2 regions of the Paenibacillus sp. FSL L8-0638 genome follow, and region 1 is predicted to be linked to the other one. Evidence: riboswitches for the same ligand, from Rfam matches in the RefSeq annotation. Region 1 holds a riboswitch; the other holds the start of a gene.
The links. Region 1 has a riboswitch for cyclic di-GMP ahead of MKY35_RS06010 (glycosyl hydrolase). Riboswitches for the same ligand answer to the same signal wherever they lie in the genome.

Region 1 (15,377 bases):
ATTGCTTCCCTTCCGTATTCAACCACTTAGCTACAGCCAGATTTACCGCCTTGGAGCGATTAAATAATCCAGGTTCGTTATCTACTTCATAATATTGAAGATAAGAACCGTATTTTTTTACATAATCGCGCAACTTTTGCTTGGCCGTTTCTGGCAGAGAACCATCTTTTTGCAGCTTGATATCACCTGTATATAAATACAAAGCAGACGATTGCATATTATACTGCTTTAACGTTTGATAGTAATCATCCACGTCTGTACATGCCTTGCCCACATTGCTGGCACAGGTGACCCTCATGACATTGCCACTATAAGCAATTCCCAGCCATTTGAGAACGTATGGTAAATGCTTAACTGCACCCTGATCATAATAAAATTCTTTATTGTTCACATTTGTTCCGGTCAGTATATATTTACCGTGTACCGGTTCGGTCGCAGGTGAAGCTAACGTCTCCAAGCTCAAGTCATCCCAAGTCCACCACACATTTTTATCTTCTGCAGAGGAGCAGTATAGGCAGCGCGCTGTCTTTAGCTTGAGTACGTTAACACCGCTTTGCAATTGCTCTTTGGGTATATACAGCTCGTAGTTGTTTTTGAAATTATAAGCACTCCCAGTACCGGATACTCCGGCAATCTGAATAATACCGGACAGCTGTTGATTTGAAAATACAGCCATTTGTGGGACTGCTTTGCCCGCATCTAAAATCCGAACACGGAATATCATACCATTGGGAGGAATCTGATTCAGCTTATACTGGAGTGTCAGTTCAGGGTTCGTGGACGCATTCAAACCGGGAGGAATATCTCCACTGCTGAGCAATACCGGAACTGTTGTACTCTCTTCTGCTACCGACAACGCTGACATTGCTCCTTTAGCAGATGATTCGGTAGAGGCAGCTGCTGTAGAAATGTCGATATTATCCCTGCCGACCACACCTTTGAATTCCGCTGAAGAGTCATCCCTCTGCCCCAGCTTCCATACTGGACTGGCAGCTGCTACTTTATCCGTCTGCAATTCTGCGCTTCTTGAAGGCGTGTATATAAACCAAGCGATCATCGCTATAGCTACGATCGCTAGTAGTCCAGATAAAACTACTGTATACCTATGGGATAACCATTTTTTTATCATATGATCGACCCTCTCTCCTCAAATTTTTGGACCGGGAAAGAGTATTAATCAAGGAAGAAACAAAGCGTTTCCGGGAATCACCGCTTTCGCTTCATGCTGACTTTCCCACATTAGACGTGCCATCGCGTCGCCTTTTTCATCATAGTATTCTACTTTTAAATCTACCATTTTGCCTGCTTCCAAAGTCATACTGCCTTTACGCTCTGTCCAGCTTTGTTTGAACCAGCTGTCAATCACCAACTTGCCGTCTACCCATACACGGATACCATCATCGGATATCGTGGTGAACGTATAGGTCTCGCTATATTGCGGTTTGATTTTACCCGTCCAGCGAACCGAGAACTGATCGGCATTCACCTTAGGGTCAGCTGCATTGGCACGCCAGTTGTAGTCCAGCTTGCTATCTGTACGGATCAAAACAGGACTTCCATTCAAATTCATATTGTTAAAATATTCGCCACGCAACCCATTCACATATACCACATCAGGAACAGAAGGAGGAGTCGGAGCTGGGGGAACGATCACTACTGGCGGAGCCGGGATAGGCTCACTTTGTCCCTCGTCCGGTAAGGTCGGTATATCTGTCCCAGGTGGTTGAATCGTTTCCAATCCATTCTTCACATCATCCCGCGTCAAACTCCTCGAATCATTCATATAATCCTGAATTTGATTTGTTGTGTTATTCTCAGTCAGCATCTTGCCCCAAGTCATGGAATATACCCATTTAGGTTGAGCCTGCAACACCTCAGAACTAGGCATCTCACCGTGCTCCCCAATGGCAATCGGCTTATTCCGTGCCAGCCCAAGCAGACCTTCGTAATGACTTTGCTTAAAATCATTGTTGTAAATATCTACTGCCAAGATGTCCACTTTGTCATCCCCCGGGTATTTCGGGGTGTACGGGACAGTATACGAATTGGGCGCATTCGGACTCCATACCCACAGCAGATTGTTCAATTGATGTGTATTGGTAAAACGGTCGTACATGATATTCCATAGCTGATTGAAATTATTTTTGTTTCCCCACCAGAACCAGTCGCCATTCATCTCGTGGTAAGGTCTCCACAAAACCGGAACCCCTGCATCACGAAGCTGCTTTAACGATACAGCTACCTTATCCAGATCGGCAATGAGGAGGTTATACTGCGTAGTACCTGGGGTCACGTATTTGTTGAACTCTGTCTGACTTACTTTCGCCTGTACATTGGCCCAAGTCAGTGGCCTACCTGGTAGCGCTTCATGAAAAGTCATCGTCACAATACCACCGGATCTGTCCCAACGGATAGCACTATCGACGACATTTTTACGTTGTGCTGCTTCCGTAGCGTCAGATTGACCAGAGATAGCTCCCATCTCATAGCCGTGTACACCTACATATGCCTGACTGATTTTTTGGACCTTGTTACTTAATTCATCCGGACTTTCCAAATAATCATGCTGACCGGTGACTATTTTTTTCCCTGAGATGTTGAGTAAATAATTGTATAGTTCACGGGCCTGAGTAGAAGCGTCCAAATTAACAGGTTGTAATGAAGCGGCATTCGCCACAGACAGAGAATCACCAAAACCGACGGGCAACAATGAAAAAAGCATAACAACGGGGAGTACATGACGTATCAGTCGATACAGAGGAATAAAATTGAATCTCACTTTCGCTCTTCCTTTCGGTAGCCAGGCTGCCATCCTTGTGGAAGGCCCTTTAGCTTTGCGTACCTGCCTTTCGACAGGGCTGCGTTTATCGTTGGAAGGAGTTTGGATTCCTTCTTACCCTAAGTATCGACTTTATTTTACCAAAATTTAATAGGTCATGTTCATGAATTTACAGGTTTTCGCCCAAATTCGACAGTTTGGGCCATGAATTTTCATGAATTCGTCTTTTTTTTCGTTTTTACGAAAATAATTATGAGATAAATTGGTGACGGGAAATTTCATTCCAATCCATACAAAAGCGGACAATATCCTCTTCAACCAATTCAGAGCCAGTCTGCACCTCAATAAAATCCACATCGGTCACAGCCAAAATGCTATGCTTCGTCCCTTCAGGAATGCGGACTACATCACCAGCCTTTACTTTGTGTAGCTTCTCATTCAAAATAATTTCCGCTTCACCGCTAATAATGGTCCAGATTTCACTCCGTTTGAAATGAAGCTGGTAGCTGATATTTTTGCCTTTTCGTACGCGGATTCGTTTGGTCAATACCTCGTTACCCTCGTCATATTTGACATAATCCACAACCCGATACTGCCCCCAACGACGTTCTTCATACATTGGACGCTGATCATGAGCCTTGAGCACTTCTTTAATGCGAGGACTTTCTGCCTTATTGGTCACAAGAATGCCATCCGGGCTAGCGGCTACAATCAGATCATTCGTTCCAATGATCGCCACAGGAATGTCCAACTCGTTAATAAGACTCGTATTGACGCAATCCTCCGTTACTACACCTCTGCCCACTTGTTGATTAGACATTTCCTCTGTGAGCGTATTCCAGGTGCCCAAATCCTTCCAAAAACCATCATATGGAAGAACTACAATATCCTTTTCCTTCTCGACTACTTCATAGTCAAAACTGATTTTTTCCAGAGATGCGTATTGCTTTTGCATTTCTTCATAATTCAGCGGCAATCCCTTGGATGCCAAGATATCCAGCAAATAACTTAATTTGAACGCAAAAACCCCGCAGTTCCATAGAGCATTGCGTTCAATCAGACGCTCCGCCTGCTCCCGGTCGGGTTTCTCTTGAAAATGGCTCACTTCGCGGTAGCCAGTGCTACCTTGGGTGGCATCGTTTTTCGGAATAATGTAACCATATTTCTCTGAAGGATAGGAAGGGACAACCCCGATTAATGCAAGCTTGCCTTCACTCTCCTGAAGCGTATGTTCCAGTTGGGCTACGGAGGCGAAGAAAGCATCCTCAACATAAGGATCTACAGGCAATATAGCTACAATTTCATCAGGTGAAACACCTGCAATGGAATATAAATAAGTCGCTGTCAGCGCAATCGCAGGAAAGGTGTCTCTGCGTTCTGGCTCAACAATGATACGCGTATTCGGCCCAACCTGACTCTGGATCATTTCGACCTGTGCTCTCCCTGTCGCAATAAACGAGGATTCTGATAATCCGTTGTCTCCCAATTGTCTCCATACCCGCTGTACCATGGATTCCGAAGTCCCCTCCGGGCTCTCCAGTACCTTCAAAAATTGTTTGGAACGGGAATCGTTGGACAAAGGCCATAATCTTTTACCGGAACCACCAGACAAAAGTACGAGCTTCATAACTCTCCACTTCCTCTCTATAATGTATGGGTGATCGGATGGGGCAGGGTTGAGTAGTCCGCTACGGGCTGGATTTGATCTTACGATCGCTGTTGGACCGGGATTCATTCGATTATATAAAATCGTATATAGGTTTGAATCCCGGTCCAAAGGCGAACGCTATCGCTTCTCCAGATTCAAATCCACCCCTGCGCTACTCAAAAATGCATCATGCCGATCATACCGTTTATTGCAAAAGGCGCGACCGGACATTATTAAGTCCGGTCAGCCTGTAAAAATCTCACGCCTTCGGCAACAGCAATGGCGTCTTTGCGTCGCAGGAGCAGCATAGCGTATCCGCATGGTAGTGCTTGCTCCACAGAGGCGGCGCAGCGGCGCTTGACCGGAAGGAGCGGCCTCAACTGTGCCGCTCCTTCCGATACGCCCTTCCTACTCCCATCCCATAAGGTGGGAGTTTAAAAACTGTGACTCCACGGCAGAAAGCAGCGGAGCGGGCAGAATTGTTCTGAAGAAGCGTCAGCGTTTGCCTTTACCCCCGGATTTTAACCTTTGAATGTTTTACACAATCAAGAAAATCCGGGGGTAACAGCAATCGGAAGAACAATCTGCACGCGCAGCGCCTCCCCCACCACCACAGTCACTTTTTAAACTTCCACTTTATCTCTGTTCCACCCACTCATCCGCGGACGACCCACGGAATAGTATTCCAGCCCGGAGCCTTGAATCTGTTCCTCGGCGAATACGTTACGACCGTCAATTAGAACCGGTTTGCGCAGAAGGGAGGCCAGTTGTACGAGATCGACCTTTTTGAACTCTTCCCAATCGGTCAACAGGCACACAGCGTCGCTACCTTCGGCGGCTTGCTGTGGGGATGAGCACCACACAATATTCGGGTGATCCACGTGCTCCTTGAATTTATCCATCGCAATGGGATCATACAGTTTGACAATTGCGCCTGCCTGAATGAGTGTTTCTACGATTTCCAGTGCTGGAGCTTCGCGGATGTCGTCTGTATTTGGCTTGAAGGCGAGGCCCCAAATGCCAATCGACACACCGTTCAGTTGACCCAGCGATTCACGCAGCTTGGATACAATCATAAAGCGCTGGTCGGTATTCACCTCGACCACCGATTTCAACAACTTAAATTCATAGTCTACATTACCCGCAATTTGGATAAGCGCATTTGTGTCTTTTGGAAAGCAAGAGCCACCATACCCGATCCCTGCTTGTAGGAAAGAGGAGCCGATCCGTTTGTCCATACCCATGCCATCAGCCACACAGGTTACATCGGCGCCAACCTTTTCGCAAATATTAGCGATTTCGTTAATAAACGAAATTTTAGTTGCCAGGAACGCATTGGACGCGTATTTGATCATTTCAGCACTACGGATATCCGTCACATAGATTTTATCCGTGAACACCTGATGCAGAGTGACCATTGTTTCACGCAATCCAGTATTGTCCAAACCAATAATGATGCGATCCGGATGAAGCGTATCATTGATGGCTGAGCCTTCTCTCAGAAACTCCGGCGCAGATACGATATCGAAAGACAAACTCGTGTGACGAGCCAATACGTCCTTAATCTTTTCGTTCGTTCCGACAGGTACAGTACTCTTGGTCATAATAATCTTATACCCGTTCATGGCTTTCCCAACATCAGCAGCCGCCTGTTCAATGTAGGACAAGTTCGCCTCGCCGTTAGCCAGAGAAGGCGTACCTACCGCCAAAATGACGATATCCGACCGGCGTACCGCATCAGCCAAATCCGAAGTAAACTCCAATCGACCTGCTTCCAGATTCAGCGCGATCAATTCCTCAATACCCGGTTCATAAATCGGAGATTCTGCCCGGTTCAACATGTCGATTTTGTACTGCTCCAGATCGACACAAATCACCTCATTACCTTTTTGCGCAAAACATACACCCGAGACGAGCCCAACGTATCCAGTACCAATTACAGCCAGCTTCATTCCGTTCATCCTCCTTTTAGAAAGTTCACATAGGCTTGTTCTACATACTTTTTTAGTTGATCCTTGAAGTTATCTTCATCAAATTTGCGGGCATGGGTAATGATATCGTCCACATTCCATGCATGCTGCTCGACCTTTGCGACGGCCTCTAGCACATCCTCTACTTGATGCTTGCGGAAAAATACGCCGTTCACATGAGGAACAATCGTATCCAGCGCTCCCCCACCCTGAAAAGCGATAACAGGCCGTCCGGCCGCATTCGCCTCCAAAGGCGTAATACCGAAGTCCTCTTCGCCCGGAAAAACGAGCGCTCGGCATTCTGCCATCAGCTTGTTAACCTCTTCGTCCTCAAGCCTGCCGAGGAACTCAATGTTCGGGGCAGCCATACCTTCGAGTCGTTTACGATCTGGTCCTTCACCCACAATGCGCAGCTTGAGACCGTTACGTTTGAATGCTTCGATCGCGAGATCGATGCGCTTGTAGGACACCAATCGGGATACGATCAGGTAATAGTCACCGATGTTTGTAGCGCGTTTAAAACGGGATGTATTAATAGGTGGGAAAATGACATCCGAATCCCTTTGGTAATAGTGCAAAATTCTTCTTTTAACAACCGAAGAGTTGGCGACAAACTGGTCTACGTTGCGCGAAGTTTTGGCATCCCATGTTTTCAACCGGTTCATGTACAGCTTTAGCATGTTTTTGAGCAGGTTGGATTTGGACTGCCGGGCCATATATGTATCGTAATCCCAGGCAAACCGCATCGGTGTGTGACAATAACAAATGTGAAACGTATGTTTGGGTACCTGGATGCTTTTCATAAATGCACTGCTGGAGCTTAAAACAATATCGAAATCCCTAAAATCAAAATCACGGATAGCGATGGGATATAGCGGCAGCACTCCTTTGAAGTTGGCCTTCACTCCTGGGACTTTTTGTAGCCAAGTGGCTCTAATATCCGCATCTTTCAAGTTACGCGACAGGCGGTCGTCGCTGAACACCGTTGTGAAGATAGGAGCCTCCGGATACATATCGTGGAATACCTCTACTACCCTTTCCGCTCCGCCCATTTGGATTAAGTAATCGTGTGCTATCGCTATTTTCATCTAAATCATCCTTTAACGCGAATGTCGGTCAGACTCCTGCCAACAAACCCTTATAGTAATGAACTATATCCTTAACTGTGTTCTCGATGACAAAATGCTTCTTGACCCGCTCCATCCCTCTCTCACCCATCTGCTGACGTTCCTGTGGATGCTCCAACATCCAGCGGATGGCTTCTTCCAGCTTAGCCGGGTCACCCGGTTCAATAAGCAGCCCGGTTTCATGGGGTACCACCGTTTCCTTGGGTCCACCCTCATTGGAAGCAATCACTGGGAGACCAGCAGCCATGCCTTCAATAATGACCTGACCGAATGGTTCTGGTGTAATAGAGGTATGAATCAGCAAATCACAACGCTGCATCAGGCCTTGAATGTCATCGACGTGCCCCAGCAGATTGACATTAGCCAACCCGTATTCGCGCATCGTGGACTCTAATCGTTGCTTGTATTCCTCTTCTCCGAACAATGCATCTCCAGCCAGCCAGAATTTCACGCGCTGATCCGGTAAAAAGGAACGTGCCGCCTCCAGTAAAATATGTTGTCCCTTCCATTCCGCCAATCTGCCGACCAATACGACGTTAAACGAGTCATCACCACGTGAATGCGCAGCCGTGTCACGTGCTGTAATTGCTTTGGCAAAAGCGGAATAAACGACGAGCGTCTTTTTGTCCGGGGGTAACTCCAATGCACTCAGCGTGGACTTGGAATTGGCAATCACTCCGTTGGGCAAAAAGCGGGACATCAGCCGAATCCCTTTGGCTACAATCGGCTTCAGATACGGCGGACCGATGTGGTCACGGATATGCCAGATCAAGGGCAGCTTCGCCGATTTGGCAGCTACTGTACCATACAGTGCAGACTTGAGCGAGTTCGTGTGAACGCACACGACCTTTTCCTCACGCAGCAAGGGCGCAAGTTTTCTACCGTATGCCAGCAAACGAAAAGCTGCTGCAGGCGCACCTAGATTCACGGCGTTCCGTCCCCGATTGCGAATCGAATCGTCCAATGGAACGATGCGCACATCAATATCACGCTGCCGAAGCCGATCTGCCAAATCGCCCTCCTCTGCCAAAATAACGAGCGGGTCGATATGTTCCCCGATATTCGTCAGTATGTTATACAAAGCGACTTCGCCGCCGCTCCATCTTGCCGTATGGTCAATATAAGCTACTCTCATCATTTCGCCGCCGCCTTTCTGTCAAGGACCTGTCGGAACACCTCTTCCACCTGCTCCGCTACATGTCCCCATGTATATCTGCTCAGGACATGGTCCCGGCATTCCCTTGCATTCGGTAGAAGTTCACGATGATCCAGCACACGCAGCAACCCTTCAGCAATGGCTTCACTGTCCGTTCCCTGGAACAATAGCTCGGGACGGAATCCCCTTAAAATTTCCTTGCTACCGCCCACAGGAGTGGCCAGCACTGGCAGTCCCGAAGCCATTGCCTCCACCGTGATCAGACCGAAACCTTCCAGCGCCTGTGTAGGTACGACGAACAAATTCGATGCTTGATGGTACAGTGGAAGCTCCTCATCCGACACATAACCGAGCAACCTTACATGGTTATGAAGATTGTATTCCGCTACCTTGGAAGCCAATTCCTCCATCAAGGGGCCCTTCCCTCCAATCAGCAGCAGATGATCAGGATGACGCTCGGTTACTCGTCGCCATGCTTCGAGTAGCTGTAGCAGTCCCATTCGATTAACAAGACGACGAACGGTTAGCACAATCGTCGCGTTTTGCGGCAAATTCAGGCGCTCTCGTACTGCTCCCCGATCCTCTGCTGGGTGGAACCTTTCTACATTCGCCGCTCCGGGAATAATGTGAATTTTGCTGAGTGGAACCTTATAGTGCTCATGCAAAATATCTCGAAAAGTCTCGCTTAGCACTATAAATTTATCCGACAGACCGTAGGCCTTCATTTCAATGGATTTAGCCAACGTCGTTTTTAGAAAATGCTTGATACCCTGTCCTTCAATCTTCATTTCCTCCGTCCACGGTCCGTGAAAGGTGGTAACTACCGGGATTCCTCTTTTTTTCGCCTCCAGCGCTGGCCCGACACTATAGGGAGCAAAATGGGAATACAATATATCCATCGGTTGCTTGTCGAACAACTCTGCTGCATATTTTTGCATTAGCTCCCGGCGCTTCCAGATGGATTGCTGCTTGCTGCCAATCGTATGAATCCGAATACGATCGGGCGCTTGCGGCTGCTCGTCACTACAGATTAGAGCATCCAACGTATTGCGCTCTAACGTAAGCTGCTCACAGATCGATTGGAAATATGTGTTGAGGCCTCCTGGCTGCAAAGACGGCCAGCTCAACCCCGTTGCCGCAATACGAAATCCGTTATTGTACGACATAGCTGGTTTCTCCTTTCTGCTCGGTATGTCCGTCATCCACGATTTCTATCTTTTTTCGCCGCTTGGTTAGCTCATAATGCTTGAAGCAGACGAGAAACTCATACATCACCCAGAAAACGGCTACGGCAAAACCCGCCAATCCCTTGCGGTATAAGCCTTGGACAAAATACTTCTGCACAAAGCGGGCAGGAGGCCGCCACAACAGTCTGGTCATCCGAAAGGATCTTCCTTTGTTAAACGCCGTCTCTGCTTCCAGATCTGTATATTTATTAAAACGGGTCATATGATCACTGATGCTGCGGAAGCCGTAGTGCCATAACACACCCTCCAGATTGACAATCTGGGAAGAGGCTACATCCGGCATTTCATGAACAAGACTATTCGTAATGCCATAAATACGACGATTGTACAAACGAACCAGATATTCGCCTTTATTCATCCATTTGCCGAGAAAATCGCCAATCCGAAATACGGAATATGCTTTGGCCGGATCGTGGAGCGTTTCCTTTACTTTCAACAAATCTCCAAGCAACTCTGCATCCACTACTTCGTCCGTATCAATCAGGAATATCCAATCAAATTCCGCTTTTTCAACACCAAACATGCGCTGCTTGGCATAACCGGGCCACGGGTTAGAAAACACCCGACAGCCCAAGGATTCAGCTACCTGAATCGTATTGTCCTTGCTCCCTCCGTCAATGACGACGATATCGTCCGCAAAGGGCTTGCAGGATTTAATGGCGGCTGTGATTCGAGTGCCATCATCCTGAGCGATAATAACTACGGATATCCGGTTGTCCGCGGGAACGCTAGACATGTGGTTCATTAGCGGGTGCCTCCTTCTTTATCTAACCGTTAACTGGCTTTTTCCGGATGTAGTGTGACATCGTTGATCGGAGCCATTGAAAATCTTGTTTGGAAATAAGCAGTCTTGGAATCTTCATTTTTAGAACGAATTTAACATTACATAAAATGAAAATGAACCGTAGAATCCCCGAAGACAGCATTGCTATCCCTGCACCCGTCAATCCATATCTCGGCACGAGTATGGACAGCAATGGAATGACGAGCGCCAATCCGACACCCTGTAGAATGGTAACCAGTTTGGGCTTACCCAACGCCATAAATTGTTGTGCCAGCACCATGGTCCCTCCACTGATAGCAACCTCAAGCACAAGGAACCGGAATACCGTAAGCGCTTGTTTAAACTCTTGACCATATAACAATGTAAATACGAACGGAGCAATCAGCATCAGCATCATCGCAGCCAGAAAGGTTGCTGTTGATGTCACTCGAAATGCCCGAAATGTTATGTCCACCGCCTCTTCCTTATTCAGACCAGAGGCTTTGGGAAACAGCACGACAATGATCGAGGTAGAAAATACATTCACCATCCTGGCCAAGCTGACCGCTACTGCATATAAACCGAGATCAGCGGGTCTGAGCAGACCCGCAATCAAAATCTGATCAATATAAGTGGAAACCTGCCCCATGAGATCATTTCCGTATGAACCCATACCGTAGGTAAAGAGATTTTTAAATTGCGTCCAGCTGTTCTTTACCTTGGGTTTGTACAGCCGAATCATTCGTATCGTGACACCGATATAAATCGGCAAGCCTGGTAGCAAATAAGCCAATGCCGAGGTGTACGGATTCATATTTCCGGTTAGGATCAGAATCGCCAGACCCAGCAACGTACTTAGCGGTACCAGATACCGGAATAAATTGTACTGCTTATATTCCGAGCGAACTTGAAGCAATGCATTATTGATCTGTGAAATCGCTATGAGCGGACACATCATCATGGAACACTGCGCGAAAAGGATGACCGATGAAGAAAAAGAGCGCAGCCAATAAGGAATTAGAAATACTCCGACGAGTGTCGCCAAGCCCCCGAACATGGTAGCCAGCAACAAGGCCAAACCATACAGCTTGCCCGTTTCCTCCGGTTTCCTTTTCGCATTGTAAATCAATGCAGAAGGGACACCGAAGCTCATGCAGAAGGCGAGAAATTGAGACCAGTTCACCATCGCTGTCTGTTCCCCGCGTCCAGTAGGACCTAGGAATCGTGCCGTTAGCACACCAGTCAGCATGTTCACGACGAGAATCAGCATACTGAATATCATCGTTTTTACTGCTGCAGAGCTGTTATCCTTGCTTTTGGCAAACCGAATCACTGTGGACCATAGTGTCCGGACAGGTGCGGATAATGCTTGTAAGTTTTGCACAGCCTTTACCTTCTTTCCGCGATGACATCTTTTGCCCATAGTCCTATTCCGATCATCATCCAGATCAGATAGCCGCGCATACCCGGGAAACCATTATCCGATATGAGACTGGCTACAGCTCCGGCCCACGTAGCCAACGCCAGTCTGATATAAGGCTGACTGGAATCTCGTTCGGCAATACGGACGAGAAGGCGCTTGATGATAACGAACAGACCACCGAAGAAAAAGAATGCTCCGAAAATACCGAAGGTGAGGAAAATGGCAATATACCCATTATCCATAATCCCAAGTTCACCGAGATCGCCGCCGTTATCAAGCTTGGTTCCGATTCCTACACTCCCGATCCCCTGCCCGACTGGATTGCTAGTAATCGCCGGAAGCATCGTATGCAGTAAATCCAAACGCTCGTTGTACGAATGATCCTGTTGAATATCCGTCAGCGTCTGCATACGAGCCACCAAACCCTCTGCCCCTGGAAGTTTTGGAACAATAATGTAGAGAAGAAGACCGACGACAGCGAGTTGAACCAAGGTCTTCCACTTGCCCTTGGAAGATGAACTGAGAATATAAGCCAACAACATGACGAATGCAATTAGCCAGGCTGAACGTACCAGCGTGATTAAGAGACAAACGACCGTCAGCAGAATTCCGATCCATCCCAAAGTGCCACGCCACCGTTTTTCCATTAGCATGGGTACAAGTGCCATCGCCAGGAAAATAGCGCACGGACCGGGCGAGTTCATGGAAGAAAACACTCTGATTTGAAGCGGTTCTGGAACACCAATGGAATTCATTTCTACATGATTCATCCAAAATGCATCCCAAGGAGGAACTGTCAAATACTGAATAATGCCGTAAATCGCCACAAGAACAGCAATGTTGGCATATGAATACAGCAGTCGGTCCAGTTCCTTCGCTTTCATGGGCTTAATCGCAAAATATGGCAATAGGATCAAAGGAACCACATAATTGGCTAAATCATAAGCAAAAACAATACCATTTTTGAATAACCCGACGACACTTCCGTAGGCCAATTCTATGCCGAAAAATACAGCAATTCGGGTTAATGGCTTTTCCGCCAGATGAATACCCCGCAGCACAGGAATAATCAACATGCTGCTTACCAGCAGCGGTGCCACGCTCAACAAGGAAACCGAGTGGTACGTTCCCTCCAACCAATCCGCAATACGGCGGATTTCCGGGCCTACTGCCCACACTGCCAGCGTGTAAGGAATCAATAGCCGGGATTGCAAGATCGCCAGCAGGAAGGCCGGAAAAACGAGCGCCAGCAATATGGCTCCCTGCTGGCTCATGGTGGGATTCATCTTGGCGCTGGCAAATCCGATGGCGAGTGGCAGCATACAAGCCAGCAACCCCATGCCGATCATGCCGATTCCACGCCGATTTCCTAGCCAAACGGAAATCTGCTGATCTGCCAACCGACTCATGTTTCTCACCCCTGACCTCCCTTCATCCGCTTCCGCTTGAACATCTCCTTAAACAGCAGAACGAGAAATTGGGAATCCTCAATCAAATATCTTTTCCACAATCGTTTAGGCTCCTGAGACAATCTCCAGAACCATTCAAATCCCGTCTTCTGCATCAGCTCCGGTGCTCTTTTCACATTTCCCGACAGGAAATCAAAGGTCGCTCCCACCCCAATCGAAATCGGAGCGCGGTAAGTCTCATAATATCTGTAAATCCATTTTTCCTGTTTAGGTGCGCCTACACCAACAAAAACGATGTCCGGGCGAGCCTCTTGCAGCAATTGGACAATGTGTCTGTTCTCCTCTTCGTTTTTCTCAAATCCATAAGAAGGAGAGTAACAGCCCACCACGTTCATGTTCGGATAAGATTCCTGGAGATTGAGCATAGCCTTCTCAGGAATACCGTCAGCTGCACCCAGAAAAAATAAACGATAGCCTCGATCCTCAAAAGCCTCCCCCAACCGAGTGAACAAATCTGACCCGGACACTTTTTGTTTGAGGGGCTTTTTCAGTAACTTGGACGCCCATATGATAGGCATCCCATCGGCCACTACAGCTCCGGCATCTGAATACACCTTGCGGAATTCATCATCCTTGCGAAGCTTGATCACATGATCGACATTACAGGTCAAAATGTAGGAATGACGCTGATGTTCAATAGAAGTATCTATAAATTCGAGTAGATCATTAAAATCGTAATTATCAAAGTTGACATCGAACATGTTCACTCTGCTCATCGTATCACTTCTCTTTGCGAAAATCGGTTTGAGTAGATGTCTGGTATAACGCGTTTAAATACCAGCAAAATGGAATAATCATCTGAACCGTCGACAACGTATTATCTGAAAACGAGTAGATCAGAAAGCCTGCAATTAAGCTTGCAAAATAAGGTTTGATAGACTTGGCAAGCGACCGGTAAATGAGAGCGAACACGATCAGCAATGAAAGCATTAATAGCCCGCAACCGATATATCCCGTGTCAAAATAAAAGCGAATATACTCATTATGCGGTACAACGAAACCATTGAATAACGTCCCGTCGTTCGCAACCGTTACCGCGCCAAGACCTCTACCTGACCAAGGGTAATCATGTACTCTGTTCAAAAAATATTCCCATGCCTCCGAGCGTCCCGACAGGTCAATGCCTGTATCGGTCTCCCGTTCGAAGGAGCGTTTTTTTAAATTGTTCCATTGCAGGGCCACCGCCCCCAGAGCAACCAAAAACGATCCGGCCAGCGGTAGCAAATAATTGACTTTCCCCTTGAGGTACTGACGGGCAATATCAAACAGATACACAGCAAACATTAATAACAATGCCAGAATCGGTCCACGTGTACCGGTGGCGATCAGAATCAAAAAGTTCAGTGCCAACACTGTGTAATAAAAAGCGGCTTGCTTGGGTTTGCGCTTGACCTCAATTAGAGAGACGGCAATTCCGAGAAAGGAGAGCATTGCCAGATGCGGCGGTATATTCGCTCCTTGTACTCTGACTGCGCCCGTAAATTCCACATCCGTAAACGAATGCAGCCCTAGAACCTGCAAACCCAGCCCAATGACCACACTAATAATTGGCAACAGACTGATCAGTCGGATATGCTTTTCTGCCACATCCTTTTTCCACTGGATCAGTAAAAAAAAGAAAGGTAGTGATAAACCGACGAACGCCTTGACGGCAATCGAGGTCGTTAACAAAGGCATCCATGCTGAAAATCCAAATGTGATCCCCAGCATGATCACCAATGCCCAGACCGGATAGCTGAACTTGAGACGTATGCCATACACGAGCATGCACGGCACCAGCAGAGCCAAAATGCCC
Region 2 (15,377 bases), 880 kb from region 1:
CCTTCGCCGCCAGCCAGTTCCGCAGCGCACGGCAAGCGGCGCCCAGCAAGCAAGCCGCCCGGGGATTGCGTGCCGAGTTGTCCGTCGGCCTGCTCGTGATGCTGTTGACTGCGGTGCTCACTCACCTGTCACCCGGTCAGGCACCTGCTGTACCGTTTGAGGAGACTCGCACTACGGGTGGATATAACGTTACCCTGGCAGTCAGCCCCAATGCTGTGGGCAGCAATGAATTTAAGGTATCCGTTCAGGATAGCAAGGGTGCTGCCGTTTCAGGAATCCAGCAGGTTACATTAACGCTAACTCCAGCAGACCCTGACCAAGATCAACAGGAATTTGTTCTACCCGTGAAGCAGCAACAGCCATTCCGCAGTCAGGAATTGATGACCTCCGAAGGAACATGGACGGTAAAGGTACATGCTCTGACGGCTTCACTCGATGGGGTTGATGCTGAATTCACCCTGCATGTAGGCCGTAAAAAATAATTATTTTATACTTCAGGATTTTGTGAAATCCTCACTTAAAAGGAGCGAATTGAATATGAATACAACAATTCAAACAGCAAAATCTAGATTTTCCAGGTTTGCGACCTCTGTGGGTCTAATCGCAGCGGGTGCCTTACTTTTTGCAGGTATGGCCAGTGCACATGTGACAGTCAAGCCTTCTGTTTCACAACCTAATGCGTGGGAAACGTACACATTGAAAGTACCCGTGGAAAAAAACATTCCAACCACCAAAGTCGCCTTGAAAATTCCGAAAGAGGTCGTTTTCAAACAATACGAGCCTGTACCGGATTGGAAGGTAGCCACCGAAAAAGACAGCTCTGGCAAAGTAATCACCGTGACCTGGACGACTGAAAAAGACGGCATTCAAGCAGGTCAATATCAGCGTTTCGGCTTTGTAGCGCAAAATGCAGACCAGAATACCGCAGCAGCCTGGGACGCCTTCCAGTATTACAGTGACGGAAGTATCGTGGAATGGACAGGCGACGAAGGAAGTAGCAATCCTCATTCCATTACCGAAATTACGACGGACGCCACGTCCGCAACCCCTGCCCCTGCCGCAGACAGCGGACACGATTCAGCGGGTACGGCAGCAGGGCACTCCAGCACAGATACGGCTAAAGATAGCAACCCCGCACCTGCTTCGAACAATGCTGTAGAAGCTGCACCTGCCGCTTCTGCTCCAGCCAGCTCTGCTGCACAAACGACAGCACTCGTTCTCTCAATCATTGCAGTCGTTCTTGGTGCCGCAGCTGTCGGCATTGCACTCAAGCGCCGCAAGTAATCTGGGTTACGTATAAAATTAAGAGCGTTTTAAAAAGAAAAAGCTGATACCTATTTAAAAGGTGTCAGCTTTTTTTGCATGAAAGAAAACGATTAATATTCAGCTTTAATACATACTCAGATTTATCTCATCCTATCATTTCACATTCACCTTTCTATCATTTTTTTGGTAAAATAGGTAGAACCCTCACGATTCTAACATGATAGCATTGCAATCTATTGAGCATAGGAGATCATAGGATGAAAATCGTAAATAAGGCTCTGTTATCTAGTGCTATTTTTCTGAGTACCACAGTGGGCATCTATAGCCCCTTGGCACAAGCTGAAGCCGGCAAGATCAGCATTATGCTGGACGGATATGCATTACCGTTCCCTGTACAACCTGCCATGATGAACGGCACGACCATGGTTCCCTTTCGTGCGATTTCTGAGGCTCTTGGCATTACAGTGAAATGGGATCAAGCCAGCCAAAGCATCACTGCTACCAAGGCGCAAGGCTCTTCTACCAAGCAGGTGGTTCTAAAGATGGGTAGCCGCAATGCCACAGTGGACGGACAAACGGTTCAACTAACAGCCGCTCCGCAAACCGTGCACGGCAGCACCATGATTCCGCTGGGCTTTTTCGGGCAGCAGTTTGGAGCCACGGTGAACTGGAACCAGGGAACACGGACGGTCTCCATTACATCGCCTCGTGAATCGATGTATACAGTAGGCTTCTATGCGCTGTCTTCCTTTGACCAAAAATCCAAAATACCGGATTTTAACGCCGTTGCCTTCGGCTGGAGTCGAATTGATACGAACGGACAATTTACCACAAACGGCAAAGAATACAAATGGCCTCAAGCCGCTGGAACTGTAACGCCAGAGTCCATTGTGCAGGAGGCAGACAGCCAGGGGACTTCCCCTTACCTGATGGTCTATTCCGGAGATGGCAATCACGAGCTGACCAAAGTTTTGGAAAATGCGCAGCTTCAAGAACAAACCATTTCCCAAATTGTCAGCACCGCCACCGACAAACAATTTAAAGGCATTACGCTAGACCTGGAAGGATTGGGCTGGAGCGGCGACAAAGCCAAAGCTCGTTCAGACTACAACACCTTTATTAAAAAGCTATCGACCAAAGCGCATCAGGCCGGGCTCAAGCTCACCGTCGTTCTGCATCCGCTGAACAGTTCTTACTCTGGCTATGACTACAAAACGCTGGGCAATCTGGCGGACGATCTGATCATCATGGCTTATGATTACGGACAAAAGGCTACACCTGAGCCTTTGGAAAAAGTGGATGAAGCCATCCAACTGGCCTTGAAGGAAACCTCGCGGGACAAGCTCATTTTGGGGATTTCGATGGGTAGCGAAAAAGACAGCACCGTTAACGCCAAGATCGGTTTAGCCAAACGTTATGACCTCAAAGGAATCGCTATCTGGCGCTTGGGCATCATTGGAGAAACGGCCTGGGCGCAGATGAACGAAGCCATCGAGTTTAAATAAGTGTACATTTTATCCAAGTAAAACCGACCTTATTTCGCCCGCCAGATGATTTCTTATGCGTCTTCTATGAAATCATCTGGCGGGCTTTCTTCATTCCCTTTAACAAAAGTGCTTGCCTGATTTGGAAGTTGTCGTCACAGGCTCGCAACCCTGTTCTCCATAGAAGATCCCCCAGTCTCTCATAAAATCCAGCAACGGCCTTAACGTATCTCCTAACGGGGTAAGCGAGTATTCCACACGCGGTGGGTTCTCATTATAAATTTCACGGTGCACAATGCCATCTCTCTCCAATTCGCGCAACTGCAAGGTTAGCATCCGCTGTGTAATATTGGGCAAGGTCCGTCGAATTTCGTTATAGCGCCGCGGTCCTGTGGTCAAATGATACAAGATGACTCCCTTCCATTTGCCGCCTATAACCCCGACGGTTTTCGCTACCGGACATCCAAAATTAACGCTAACTGCATGTTCCATCTCCTGTGCCATGTATACCCTTCTTTCTGTAGAATGTGTAAACCAATAGCCCCAGACGTATGACAAGGAACAAATATGTGCGTACTTGTTCCCTGCAAAAACTTTCTATATGATAACTATATATTCGATATCAGCTCTCATTATAGTAGCAGAAAACCCATAGAGCACCAACTAAACCCATACCCAAAGGAGTACATTTTATGTCTAATACATCAGCTAAAAAACAGGAAATTCTGGACGCCTTTCTGTTCAGACACGCCACGAAAGAATTTGATCCCAATCGCATCATACCGGAAGAGGACTTTCAGTTCATTCTCGAAACCGGGCGACTTTCTCCAAGCTCCGTCGGTTTTGAACCATGGCAGTTTGTAGTTGTACAAAATCAGGCATTAAGAGAAAAGCTGGCTGCGGTTTCCAGCGGTGGTCAAAAGCAGATTCCTGCGGCTAGCCACGTCATCCTGATTTTGGCGCGCAAGGATGTTCGTTATGATTCTCCTTACGTGGAGTATATGTATAAAGAGGTTAAAGGTATGTCTGAGGAGGAATTTGCCTCACTGCCAGGCCGCTATAAGATTTTCCAGGGTGAAAGTCAACGCCTGCTGGAAAACGAACGTACGCTATTTGACTGGGCTTCCAAGCAAACCTATATTGCCTTAGGCAATATGATGACCGCGGCGGCTCAGATCGGTATTGATTCCTGTCCGATTGAGGGTTTTAACTACGATCAGGTGCATGCCATTTTGGAGGAAGAAGGACTGCTGGAGAACGGGCTGCTCGATATTTCAGTCATTGCTGCCTTCGGTTATCGCGCTCATGAACCCAAACGGGAAAAATCCAGACAACCCCTGGAAAAGGTCACACGCTGGATTCTGTAATCTAATATCCCGATTCTCTCCCAAACGCTGAACATTGAAGCATCAAAAAAGCGGGCTTGCGGCACTTCATCTGAATGATGAACCTACCGCAGCCCGTCTTTTTTAGGTCACTTCAATTTCTATTAAAATCCCCTTGGAAGCCAGGTTATCCAGGCACTCCTTCATATACTCATCGTCATGCTCCACATATGCACCCGCGCCTGCCAGTTCCTCACCCAGCTCTGCCCCCAAGGCTCACACTGCTTACCGCGATACAAAGGCTGTTCCCATAGTGGGTCAACATTGTACCCTCTGCTTTTCATTTCGTCCATAATGAGCCTATGATAGCGCACCAGCAGCATGGGGTGATAATCGAACACATAATTCACGGTGGCGTGTGGCTTGCCCCACCCATTCCCGCGCAGGGCACAGCACTCACGATGTTGCCCCAGCAGTTGCGGACGGGGTAACTTGTCGATTAAATGTTCATGCCAAAGCCTCATGCTTCCACAACCCTATCTGTAGCTTTTTCTGATCTATTGGATTAGCATACGGATACCTGTCAGCACAATGCCGATCAGGAAGCCTGTAACTGCGCCATTAATACGTATCCACTGCAAATCCTGTCCCAGTTTGTCCTCCATCAGTGCAATCAGGGATTTGTTATCCATTTTGTCTACATTTTCGCGCACCAAGTTACCAATCCGACTATGGTTGGCTTCCACCAGTCCAGTAATACCTTCCACAATTCGCACATTGATCTTGTCCAGCAGCTCGGTATTCCTTCTTAAATCAGTCAACATTCGATCCAATAGCGGTAAAATATAGGTCTGCACATAGCTTCCGTCTTCCATGTAGTCCAATAAGCGTATACGCAGTTCCTCCATTTTTCCCAGAACCGACGCATCACCTTCCCAGGCTTCAACAAGGCTATCCTTCCAGCCGTTCAACCCTTCCTGAACCGTATCTTTCGTCGCCAATCGGGTCACCTGTGTTCTTAGACCATCCAGCACGGCCTGACGGCGCGGGTGCTCTTCCCTTTGCAGTTCTGCTACCTGATCCAGCAAAAAATGACGAATCATTTCACCCATACGCTCTTCGTTCAGATAGCCGAGGAATGCGTTCAAGGCAAACTGCATCAGTCCGCTCACCTGCAAACCGCTGACAGCCTGCATACCTAAGGTACCCAGCGTATAGCCCGTTTCGGGTCGCAAAAGCCAGGACTCGGCTTGTTCCAGCGTGTAATCCAGCGCGCGGCGATCATAGCCCTTCTCGCTGGTCTGACGAGCAAGCGCCTCCAGCAGCGGTCCGGCGTCAAAATCAGTCACCTGCCGCTTGAGCTCTGCCACGATGACCGGAGCCAATTCCGCGAGCGGGAGCGACTGGACGAGCCGCTTGGCAAGAATATCTATGGATGCCGCCGCCTCCGGCGTGCGCAAACCTTTTTCCACACCACCCAGCACCAAATCGGCCAAACGAATATCTGCAATTTTAGACGCGATGCTGTCTTTGTTTAGCAAGTTATTTTCCACCGTACTCACCAAGGCATTTGTGAGCTTGTCCCTATTTTTAGGAAGCAGCGCGGTATGTGGTATCGGAATGCCTAGCGGATGACGGAACAAAGCAGTGACAGCGAACCAGTCCGCCAGTCCCCCTACAAGTCCTGCCTCAAAAGCTCCGGCTAACAAACGAGCCCAGCCATATTGCTGGAAGGGCAATGTGGCTGCAAAGCCTGCCCCTAGAATAACGAGCGACCAAGCCGCTGCGGTTTTCGTATTTTTGGGTTTTCCCATCCTGTAATCCTCCAAACTGACTGTCGAGTAAGTAAAACACTATACCTGTATTACCCATCATATCATTGCCCGTGTCATTTCCAAAGTTGAAAGCACTCTTGATGAAACGCGCAAGGCCACTTTTTGCGTAATTTTTTATGCATATATCTCTCTTTTTTACATTCATGTTCGTGAACTAAATCACAACACTGGGCCCAAAATCTCATTTTTAATAATAAGCCTTACGAACCATTTTATCAGAACCAAGTCCTAAATTTCTTAAACCGAAAGGAGAAGTGAAGGGAAAAGTTGAATGGGCATGTAAGATATCTTTTTCAGCACTAATTCTATCTTTGACCCCAGAAAGGATTTGAATCTATGATGACCTCAGAATTCTTTCAACAATATTCGACCTTTTATACGGATGATCAGGTTAGATGTCCATAAGAGCGAGGCTTCTATAAAACTTACAAACATAATTTGATATATAGACATATTTCATGTGATAAAATAAACTTTTATATATAGTAAATCATGTTTAATCAGCCATTATATATTGGTTAAATCAAACCAAGATAAGCTAGATAAAATTGCTTCTTTGTAAAGGAATTGAATATGACAACAGACCAAAAAAACAACGAGGGCCTCTGGAACGGCGAACCTGTCGTAATTGTGCGCACTCCCTCCGCTTTTGCCAAGCAATCCCTTTTATATATTCAGGAACTAGGCTACTTCCAAAAAACTTCTGCTTTTACGGTGGAAAGAAAAGAACTCGCCTCTTTTTTGCTTGTTTTCACGTTGTCTGGCAAGGGAGAATTACTATACCGGGACAAGAAATATATTTTAAAGCCTCATGATTTGTTTTTTATTAACTGTGAGGAGTATGTGCAATATAGCACCTCCGGTCATGAAGCCTGGGAGTTTATCAGCTTATACCTGTACGGCAACCTGATCGGAAACTTTTACGAACAATTTGCCAAGCATAATAAACCGGTAATATCCATGCATAATCCGTATATTATATTGGACAAACTGCATGCTCTGATTTGTGGGCAGTCTGACAGAAGTCTTTCCGCTGAACTGCTAACGTCCAGGCTCATTGGTGAAATACTGATGTGCATCTTGCAGCATCCCTATGATCACCAGCATGTGAACGCTGAAACCCTCAGCGAAGTACGTCGGGTACAGCAATATTTGGATCAGTCCTACTGTGAGCGAATAACACTGGACTCGCTGGCAGACATGTTTGAATTAAACAAGTTTAATCTGGCTAAAAATTTCAAAAAGCAGATCGGTTTCTCTCCGATTGATTATCTCATTAATGTCCGTATCACAGCCGCTCAAAGCTGGCTTAAAACCAGTGACATGTCCATTGTGGATATCGCAAGGTACGTAGGGATTCCCAATACGAGTCATTTTATTAACCTGTTCAAGGAGCATGTAGGAGAAACACCTCATTCCTTCCGCAAAAAGTGGGGGAACCGTTCCAAGCTGTAAATGAGAGGTTACATGAAATCAGTTTGATAGATGATAGACGCACAAGCTATTCAAGTTAATGGCAAAGCTGTCGAAAGGCAGTGACGCAAAACTATAGGGCCTTCCTATCCGGATGGCAGCCAGCTACCAGATGAACGAGCTTTTTATTATGCCCTTTTTTACATAGATCCACCACAAATTGCTATGCCTATCTCGAAAAAAGCCCTGATCGCTATGATCAGGGCTTTTTTTCTATTGGGATAGTCATGTCAGCCTAGCATGCTGAATATACTAATTTCGAACGAAGCATTGCCATATTACGATGAATAGGAGAATCACTTGGAGCATGAGAACAAAAATAAATGTAATGATCATTGCCTTATTGCTCATTGTCCAAAGCTTTTTCAACGCAACATTGGCTTACGCAGATGCTCCAGCCCCAGAACTGCCGCAGAGTGCTGTATCCGATCCTACACATACCGTTACGGATGCTGTATACGGCGTCCCGAACCTTGAACCTCCCAGGGAGATTCCTTCAAACACGCCCCCCTTCGTTCAAGGAGCAGTCAGTTCAAAATCTCAACATGATGCAACTCCGCAGAGCATACTAACGAAGTTGAGCCTGACCGACGAATCAGGGCATGTCATTGATGCGGTATATAGTCCCGACAGCCAATTCGACATCGGATCAGCCATCCAACTAGGCTATGAATGGGAGCTTCCTGACAATACCTATAAGTCAGGAGACACTTTCACCTTTCACTTACCAGAACAGTTTGTCATCTACACTGATATCTCATCTCCGTTAGTCACTACCGACGGAACCGTGGGATACTTCACAGTAGACCGTCAGGGCAAGGTGATCATGACCTTTAACCCATATGTAGAGAATCATTCCAATGTCAGCGGCAAACTGCAAATCAAAACCGAGTTTACAAAAGAAATAGTGAAAGGTAGTACAGAGGTCATCATTGCGATTCCGATCAAAGGCGGGGTGCAAACGGTCATCGTGAATGTAAAACCCCAGTCAGGGCCGACCCTAAGCAAACAAGGGAAACTAGCTGGCACAAATCAGATCGACTGGACCATTGATGTGAACAAACAGCTAAACACCGTAAAGCATGCCTTCATCACCGATCCAATTCCTTTAGGACTGGAACTCAGAAGAGACTCTATCCGGCTCTATCATCTCCAAGTCAATATCGACGGATCGACCGTTGTTCGAGACCTAGTAAATGCGAGTGAATATGCCATTGAAGCAGATCAAGCCGGGACAGGGTTTCTGATTCGTTTTCAAGACGATAGCATGAACACGGCCTACCAGATTCAATATTCCACGCGCATTACTGGCGACGAAACTCGTTTTTCCAACACAGCAACGCTTTCAGGAGATGCGATAGAGAACGTTGCTGCTACCGCTACTGTTCAGGTAGAACGTGGTGAGTTTTTGTCCAAAAAGGTTGAAAAATATGATCATGCCACACAAACACTCTCGTGGGCCATACGATACAACTTCGGCGAGACAAAAATCCCCGAAGCCAAAGCTCTTTTAATTGATCATTTCAACAAAACTCAGGAATTGCTGCCCGGTTCTTTGAAAGTATTTAAAGGAAACACGCTGGAGGAACTCCCATCGTGGGCGTATAGTGTCATCCCAGTTGATTATCCGGACCGCAACGGCTTCAAACTTCAATTTAACTTTGACGTAGATTCAGCCTATACCATCCGATACCAGACTCAAGCCAGAGGCCGTGTCTATGAAAATGGAAAAGTTATAAACATCATAACCTCAGATGGAATCCAGAAGATCGTATCGACAGAAATCACAAGCGGAGTTATGACTAAAATGTATGACACACCCAATTACAACACCAAAATCATACCTTGGGTGATTACCATTAATACAGACTTGTACACCATGAAAAATATTGTCATTCACGATGTGTTTCCAAACGGGGGCTTGGCCTTGTTGCCGGACACCCTGAAAATTCAAAGTGTTGACGGAACAACGGAGCTACGTGCGCCCACGGATTATGAGCTGATTCCGCTATCACAGGACTATAAACAAGGATTTACGCTCAAATTTCATAAAACCATTCATAAAGCTTATACGATCAAGTATTCAACCACCTATAACAATGACTGGAAAACGGATACGACGAAGCCTGAGTTTCGTAATAAATCCATTATAGAATACCAGTTTGAAGACGGAGAAACATCATCGCATGCCGTGGAGTGCCCGATCTGGCCGGACTTTATGACACAACGAAACGGTGCCAAGCAAGGAAGCTATAATGCGACCTCCAAACTCATTACCTGGGACATTAAAGCCAACTACAATCGCAAGATCCTAAATCACGCGGAAGTGAGAGACCCCTTGCTGCAAGGTCAGAAGTTACTGCCCGGCTCCGTGAAAGTACACGATATGACCTTGCTGGGATGGTGGGATGGCGTACAAAAAGGGGCTGAAATCCCGGCAGATCAATACACCATTATCCCTCCCTCCGAGCAAAATGGGAATGAATTGCGTATCCAGTTCAAGGAGCAGATACAGACTCCCTACTGGATTACCTTTCAAACTTCATTGGTAGGAGAACTAATTGACAAGGAAATTCATAATCAAGCCCTTCTACTGGATGGACAAAAAACAGTCTCCCAATGGGCAGCGCAAGTCACGGTACCTCATGGTGGAGAATATGTATCTAAAGTCGGTACACAAAATGGAAATAAGATCGACTGGAGCATCCGCATCAATGAAGGACAGTCACATGTATCCAACGCTAAAATTATAGATCAGCCTAGCAGCAATCAAATCTTAATCGAGGATTCCTTTCATTTGTACTCTACAATCATCGCTGCCAACGGAAATACCACCAAGGGCACCGAGTTGATTAGAAACCAAGATTACAAGCTGTATATCAAAACAGATGCTCAAGGCCAGCAAACGTTTGAACTTACTTTTGCCAAGGATATTTCCTCTGCTTTTATTCTTGAATACCAATCATTCATTCATGCTGAGGACAAAGCCAAAGTGAGTAATAAGGTTGCCTTTGAGGGGGATCGCCTGACGACAGAGATGCGGGAAACCAGCCAGGAAATCATCGTACGAACGTCTTCCGGCTCCGGTTCCGGCGGGGGTGTGACCGAAAGTCTTGAGTTGACCAAGGTAGACCAGGATATGCCTGAGAAGGTGCTGCCTGGCGCACAGTTTGCGCTCTATGATAAAGGTCAAAAAAGAGCCCCTCTCATTCAGACCACCAATCAGGAAGGCAAAATCATCTTTTCCTCCTTGCTTCATGACGATTACATCTTAGAGGAATTGGCAGCACCGGAGGGCTATAAAATCACCGAGAGCAAGCTTGAGATCAAAATAGACGCAACACTGCGACAAAGCTCTGGTGTAAAAAAGATTGTGATCACCAACCGTAAAGAAAAGAAAAACGAACCAGGAACGCCTACTCATCCAGACCCGTCACCCCCGTCTGGAGGCTCAGGTAAGAAACATGACAGAGATCCGGAAATACCCGATACTCCGTCTGTAACCGTTCCTCCGTCATTGCCAATGTCTCCGGAGGACATAGCCCTTCTACAGGAGGAACCTGCACCTATACCGCCGGAGCCGCCAGCCGTCATGCCTCATCAAGATCCTTCTCCTCCGGTGGATTCGAAAGACGATCCCGAACCTAAGATCCGTGTCAAGGTTCCCGGGAAAGAGCCAGAAGAGCCAGAGGATCCACCTGCTGTACATCAGTTGCCCCAAACAGGTGAAAGCAGCCCCGTTCCGTTCTATTTGACAGGCATAGCGTTGGTTATGTGGGGCGTATTGTTGAAATTCAGACGGACGAACAAAAAATAAAATGGATCACCTGCCCTGATCTCTCGCCTCATTCCATTTCCGATTGGAATGAGCCGGGAATGGGGCATTTTTCAAAAAAATATGTATAATCCGTACTTTGCTTAGGGGAGGCGAGATTGCTGAGTCTGCGTAAACTTTCCTACGTATTTATTTTGTTAGGCTTACTTTTTATTTTGTTTCCTAAAGCGACGGAATGGAATGAGGATCGGGAACAAAGCAAGCTATTAAAAGCAGCAGAACTACCATCAGGAAAAAGCGACGCGCTATGGACCCCCAGTCTTACGGACAGCTATGCTCGCTTGTCCACTCGTCTTACGGAAGTCCCGGTTCGTGAAACACGACAAAATGCTTCCCCACCCCCTGTTACCATTGGAAGCGCTAATGAAACTCCCATAGCCACTATTAGTATAAGTCGTATTGCTTTAAAGCTCCCTGTATTGGAAGGCGCAACGAGGATAAATATGAGACACGCGGCTGTACATATGCCGGAAACGGGGACGCTGGGACAAGCGGGGAATGCCGCCATTGCTGCTCATCGAGCCCGCACCTCTGGACGTTTATTTAATCGTCTAAATGAATTGAAGATCGGCGATAAGATTGTTGTTAACACTCGGGGTAACCAATATGTATATAGCGTTTATAGCCTGAAGGTGGTCGATCCTACGGACGTGTCTGTTCTGAAAAGCTTCAAAAAACAAAAGCTGCTCACGCTGATTACATGTGACCCTCTCATAAATCCCACCCATCGTCTCATTGTTCAGGCCAAACTAAGCACCTAAAGCCAATTAAAGCGCCTATTTTTATGAGTAAAAATAAATCAGGCGGGCCATTCCTGTTCACTTACAGAAATATACCCGCCAATGTTCACATTACGATTCAGTTGGATTCTTGGCAATCAACTTGAAATCATCAAAGTGGAATCCTGGTGCAACCACACAGGTTACCAGTACGGGCTCATCCCCAAGCGGACGTGCCGTTTGCCATACTGCTCCTGGGACGAGTGCTTGTGGATGCTGTCCTGCCTCCACATCTGCACCAACAATAATCACAGTTTCTTCACCAGGCTCTTCTCCGCTTCCACCCAATTTCAACTCTACAGGGCTTCCGCTATGATATAACCACAGCTCATCAGAATGGACCACGTGCCACTCGGAGAACTCGCCCGGATGCAGCAAGAAATACGTAGACGAAGCTGCAAAGCGCGGACCAGAATACACATCCGGCAGTACAGGCTTCGGAATTTGAAAATGGGCCTTCCACATCTCTTTGTACCAGCCGCCTTCTGGATGGGGCTCCATGCCCAATGCCGTGACTAGCGGTGAAATAGCTTTCGTCATTGTCTAACCTTCCTTTACCCTAAATTCCTTCTTCCCTACTGTAAAACATAGCGTTGCTTTTGTCACGTTTCACCCTTGGCTTGTCGGGGATCAATAATTTATGTGAAATTTATTAACATAAAAATACGGATATTTACTCATTTTCATCATATAAATAATAGTTTACTAGTGAAAATCACACCAAAATACATTACACGTAAAGTTTTATGACATAAAATCTTGTTTTTTATTGTAAGCTTATAGTATCATGAGAGAAATTTTTAAATTCTAATAGAGCTTGGTCATGTCAATCCGTCTACTAAGCTATGTATCCAAGCCTAAAAGGGGTGAGCTCTCTGATCCAGTTTCGCAATGTCAACAAGCATTACGGTCACTTTCATGTACTCAAAGACATTAATCTTCAGATTAAGGAGGGCGAGGTCGTCGTCATCATCGGTCCCTCCGGCTCGGGTAAAAGCACCCTGCTTCGCTGCATCAATCGTCTAGAAACGATATCGGATGGGGAACTAATCGTTAACGAGATCCCTGTACATGACAAAAAGATTGATATTAATGCCTTCCGTCGCAATATCGGGATGGTATTCCAGCATTTCAATCTGTATCCCCACAAAAAGGTAATTGAAAACATTGTACTGGCACCTATGAAGGTACTGGGCATCTCGAAAGAAGAAGCTACTCAAACAGCCATCACTTATCTTAAGCGCGTCGGAATCGAGGAAAAGGCACAGAGCTACCCCGCCCAATTGTCCGGTGGACAGCAGCAGCGGGTCGCGATCGCCCGCGGGCTCGCGATGAATCCAAAAATTATGTTGTTTGACGAGCCTACCTCAGCTCTTGATCCCGAAACGATCGGAGAGGTACTGGATGTTATGCGCTCGCTCGCCCATCAGGGCATCACAATGGTCATTGTCACTCATGAAATGGGCTTTGCACGTGAAGTGGCGGACCGCGTGATTTTTATGGACAAAGGACAGATTTTGGAAGACAGCCAACCTGCCGAATTTTTTCAGAATCCGGGTGAGGAACGGGCCCGCCTGTTCCTGAGCCGTCTGATTCATCATTAAACAGACTACCAATGTAGCGTAAATCGAAAGGGGAATGTTCTGATGAGAAAAAGATTTCAATGGAGTACTTTGGTGCTGGTAGCTTTATCTTGTCTGCTCGTCTTGGCAGGCTGTGGAGGCAAAGAAGGAGCGGCAACGTCGGGAAATGAGCCGGCAGCAGCCAACGGGCTGGAAGCGATCAAACAGCGTGGCAAACTAGTCGTTGGTGTGAAATACGATACCAAGCTGTTCGGACTGAAAGACCCGGCTAGCGGAAAAGTAGAAGGCTTTGATATCGACATCGCCAAGGCTGTAGCCAAACATATTTTTGGCGATGAAACCAAACTTGAACTAAAAGAAGTCACGTCCAAAACACGAATCACCTTATTGCAAAACGGGGACATCGACGCCATTATCGCGACGATGACCATTTCGGATGAACGTAAAAAGCAGGTTGATTTTAGCGACGTCTATTTTAACGCCGGGCAATCTCTACTCGTGAAAAAGGGGAGCCCCATCACCGGGCTGGAGTCCCTGACCCCGAATACCAAGGTGCTCGCCGTGAAAGGCTCTACTTCCGCCAAAAATATCCGTGAAAAAGCACCAGAAGCGACGATATTAGAATTCGAAAACTATCAGGATGCTTTCAATGCCCTCAAAGCAGGTAAAGGAGAAGCGTTAACTACCGATAACTCTATTCTGCTCGGCATGCAGAAGCAAGATCCGAATTATATTCTTGTAGGCGGGAACTTCACAGAGGAACCTTACGGCATTGCAGTAAAGAAGGGACAAACCGAACTGCTACAAGCCATTAATGATACGATCAAGGAACTGAAAAGCAACGGTGAATACGATAAGCTCCACGAGCAATGGCTTGGGGTTAAGCCCGAATAGTATTCTTGTGAAGGAGCCGCGCTTGCGAGCTCCTTCCTTTCTTAAGTCTGGATAAGGAGGTATACCTGTAGATGCTTACTTTTGATATCAACGTACTTTTCGATCATAGCGACCGTTTCAGAGAAGGCTTGCTTCATACCGTTCAAGCTAGTGTCATTGCCTTGATCGGAAGCTTTATTCTGGGGGCTATTATTGCCATCCTCCGAATTGCGCCTTTTAAATGGCTAAACTGGATCGGTACCGTCTATGTAGAGGTCATCCGCAATATCCCATTGCTGATCGTCGTGCTGTTTTTTTATCTCGGGCTTCCCACTTTGGGCATCCCTTTGGACGGATTCGTATCTGGAACGCTTGGATTGACCGTATACACAGCCTCCTTTATTGCTGAAGCCATACGTGCCGGCATTCAATCTGTGCCCAAGGGGCAATTTGAAGCGGCAAGGTCTTCCGGGTTGAGTTACAACCAGACGATGATCAGCATTATTTTACCGCAAGCGATCAAAATTGTACTGCCTGCAATCGGCAACCAATTCATTAATCTGGTCAAAAACTCTTCCGTGCTGGCTATTGTGGCCGGACTGGATCTCATGTATTACTCGGACCTCATTAACTCGGATACCTTTCTGCCCATCACAGTCTACGCCATCACGGCGTTGTTGTATCTTATCTTGACAGTTCCGCTTAGCTTTCTTGTACTGTACATGGAACGGCGTCTGTCCAAAACATCCTAAGGAGGGAAGCCTGTATGGATTTCGGTGGATTGTTTGTGTGGCCTAATGTGCGTTTTATACTGGAGGGCTTCCTGCTCACGCTGGAGGTTGCTATTTACTCTATCGTGTTCAGCTTCGCTCTCGGTATCATGTTCGGCATCCTGCGCTATACCCGCATACCTGTCCTTTCACA

Region 2: it holds a riboswitch for cyclic di-GMP, as region 1 does, so the genes downstream of both, MKY35_RS01985 (collagen binding domain-containing protein) here and MKY35_RS06010 (glycosyl hydrolase) in region 1, are expected to answer to the same signal.

The regions. Positions count from the first base shown of each region.
Region 1 covers NZ_CP151960.1:1,326,848-1,342,224, reverse strand. Annotated here, with positions in the region: gene MKY35_RS06015 (hypothetical protein) at 1-1,129, opposite strand, end outside; gene MKY35_RS06010 (glycosyl hydrolase) at 1,178-2,779, opposite strand; cyclic di-GMP riboswitch class I at 2,793-2,873, opposite strand; gene MKY35_RS06005 (sugar phosphate nucleotidyltransferase) at 3,030-4,406, opposite strand; gene MKY35_RS06000 (hypothetical protein) at 4,661-4,807, opposite strand; gene MKY35_RS05995 (UDP-glucose/GDP-mannose dehydrogenase family protein) at 5,051-6,379, opposite strand; gene MKY35_RS05990 (glycosyltransferase) at 6,385-7,485, opposite strand; gene MKY35_RS05985 (glycosyltransferase family 4 protein) at 7,514-8,662, opposite strand; gene MKY35_RS05980 (glycosyltransferase family 4 protein) at 8,659-9,846, opposite strand; gene MKY35_RS05975 (glycosyltransferase family 2 protein) at 9,833-10,672, opposite strand; gene MKY35_RS05970 (oligosaccharide flippase family protein) at 10,695-12,074, opposite strand; gene MKY35_RS05965 (O-antigen ligase family protein) at 12,080-13,522, opposite strand; gene MKY35_RS05960 (WecB/TagA/CpsF family glycosyltransferase) at 13,528-14,298, opposite strand; gene MKY35_RS05955 (O-antigen ligase family protein) at 14,303-15,377, opposite strand, start outside.
Region 2 covers NZ_CP151960.1:442,167-457,543, reverse strand. Annotated here, with positions in the region: gene MKY35_RS02025 (copper resistance CopC/CopD family protein) at 1-482, shown strand, start outside; gene MKY35_RS02020 (DUF1775 domain-containing protein) at 538-1,284, shown strand; gene MKY35_RS02015 (stalk domain-containing protein) at 1,524-2,771, shown strand; gene MKY35_RS02010 (winged helix-turn-helix transcriptional regulator) at 2,871-3,254, opposite strand; gene MKY35_RS02005 (NAD(P)H-dependent oxidoreductase) at 3,443-4,117, shown strand; partial or broken gene MKY35_RS02000 (TIGR02328 family protein) at 4,220-4,599, opposite strand; gene MKY35_RS01995 (DUF445 domain-containing protein) at 4,633-5,889, opposite strand; gene MKY35_RS01990 (AraC family transcriptional regulator) at 6,484-7,365, shown strand; cyclic di-GMP riboswitch class I at 7,416-7,496, shown strand; gene MKY35_RS01985 (collagen binding domain-containing protein) at 7,691-11,200, shown strand; gene MKY35_RS01980 (class D sortase) at 11,317-11,979, shown strand; gene MKY35_RS01975 (cupin domain-containing protein) at 12,070-12,537, opposite strand; gene MKY35_RS01970 (amino acid ABC transporter ATP-binding protein) at 12,843-13,601, shown strand; gene MKY35_RS01965 (transporter substrate-binding domain-containing protein) at 13,644-14,474, shown strand; gene MKY35_RS01960 (amino acid ABC transporter permease) at 14,546-15,205, shown strand; gene MKY35_RS01955 (amino acid ABC transporter permease) at 15,220-15,377, shown strand, end outside.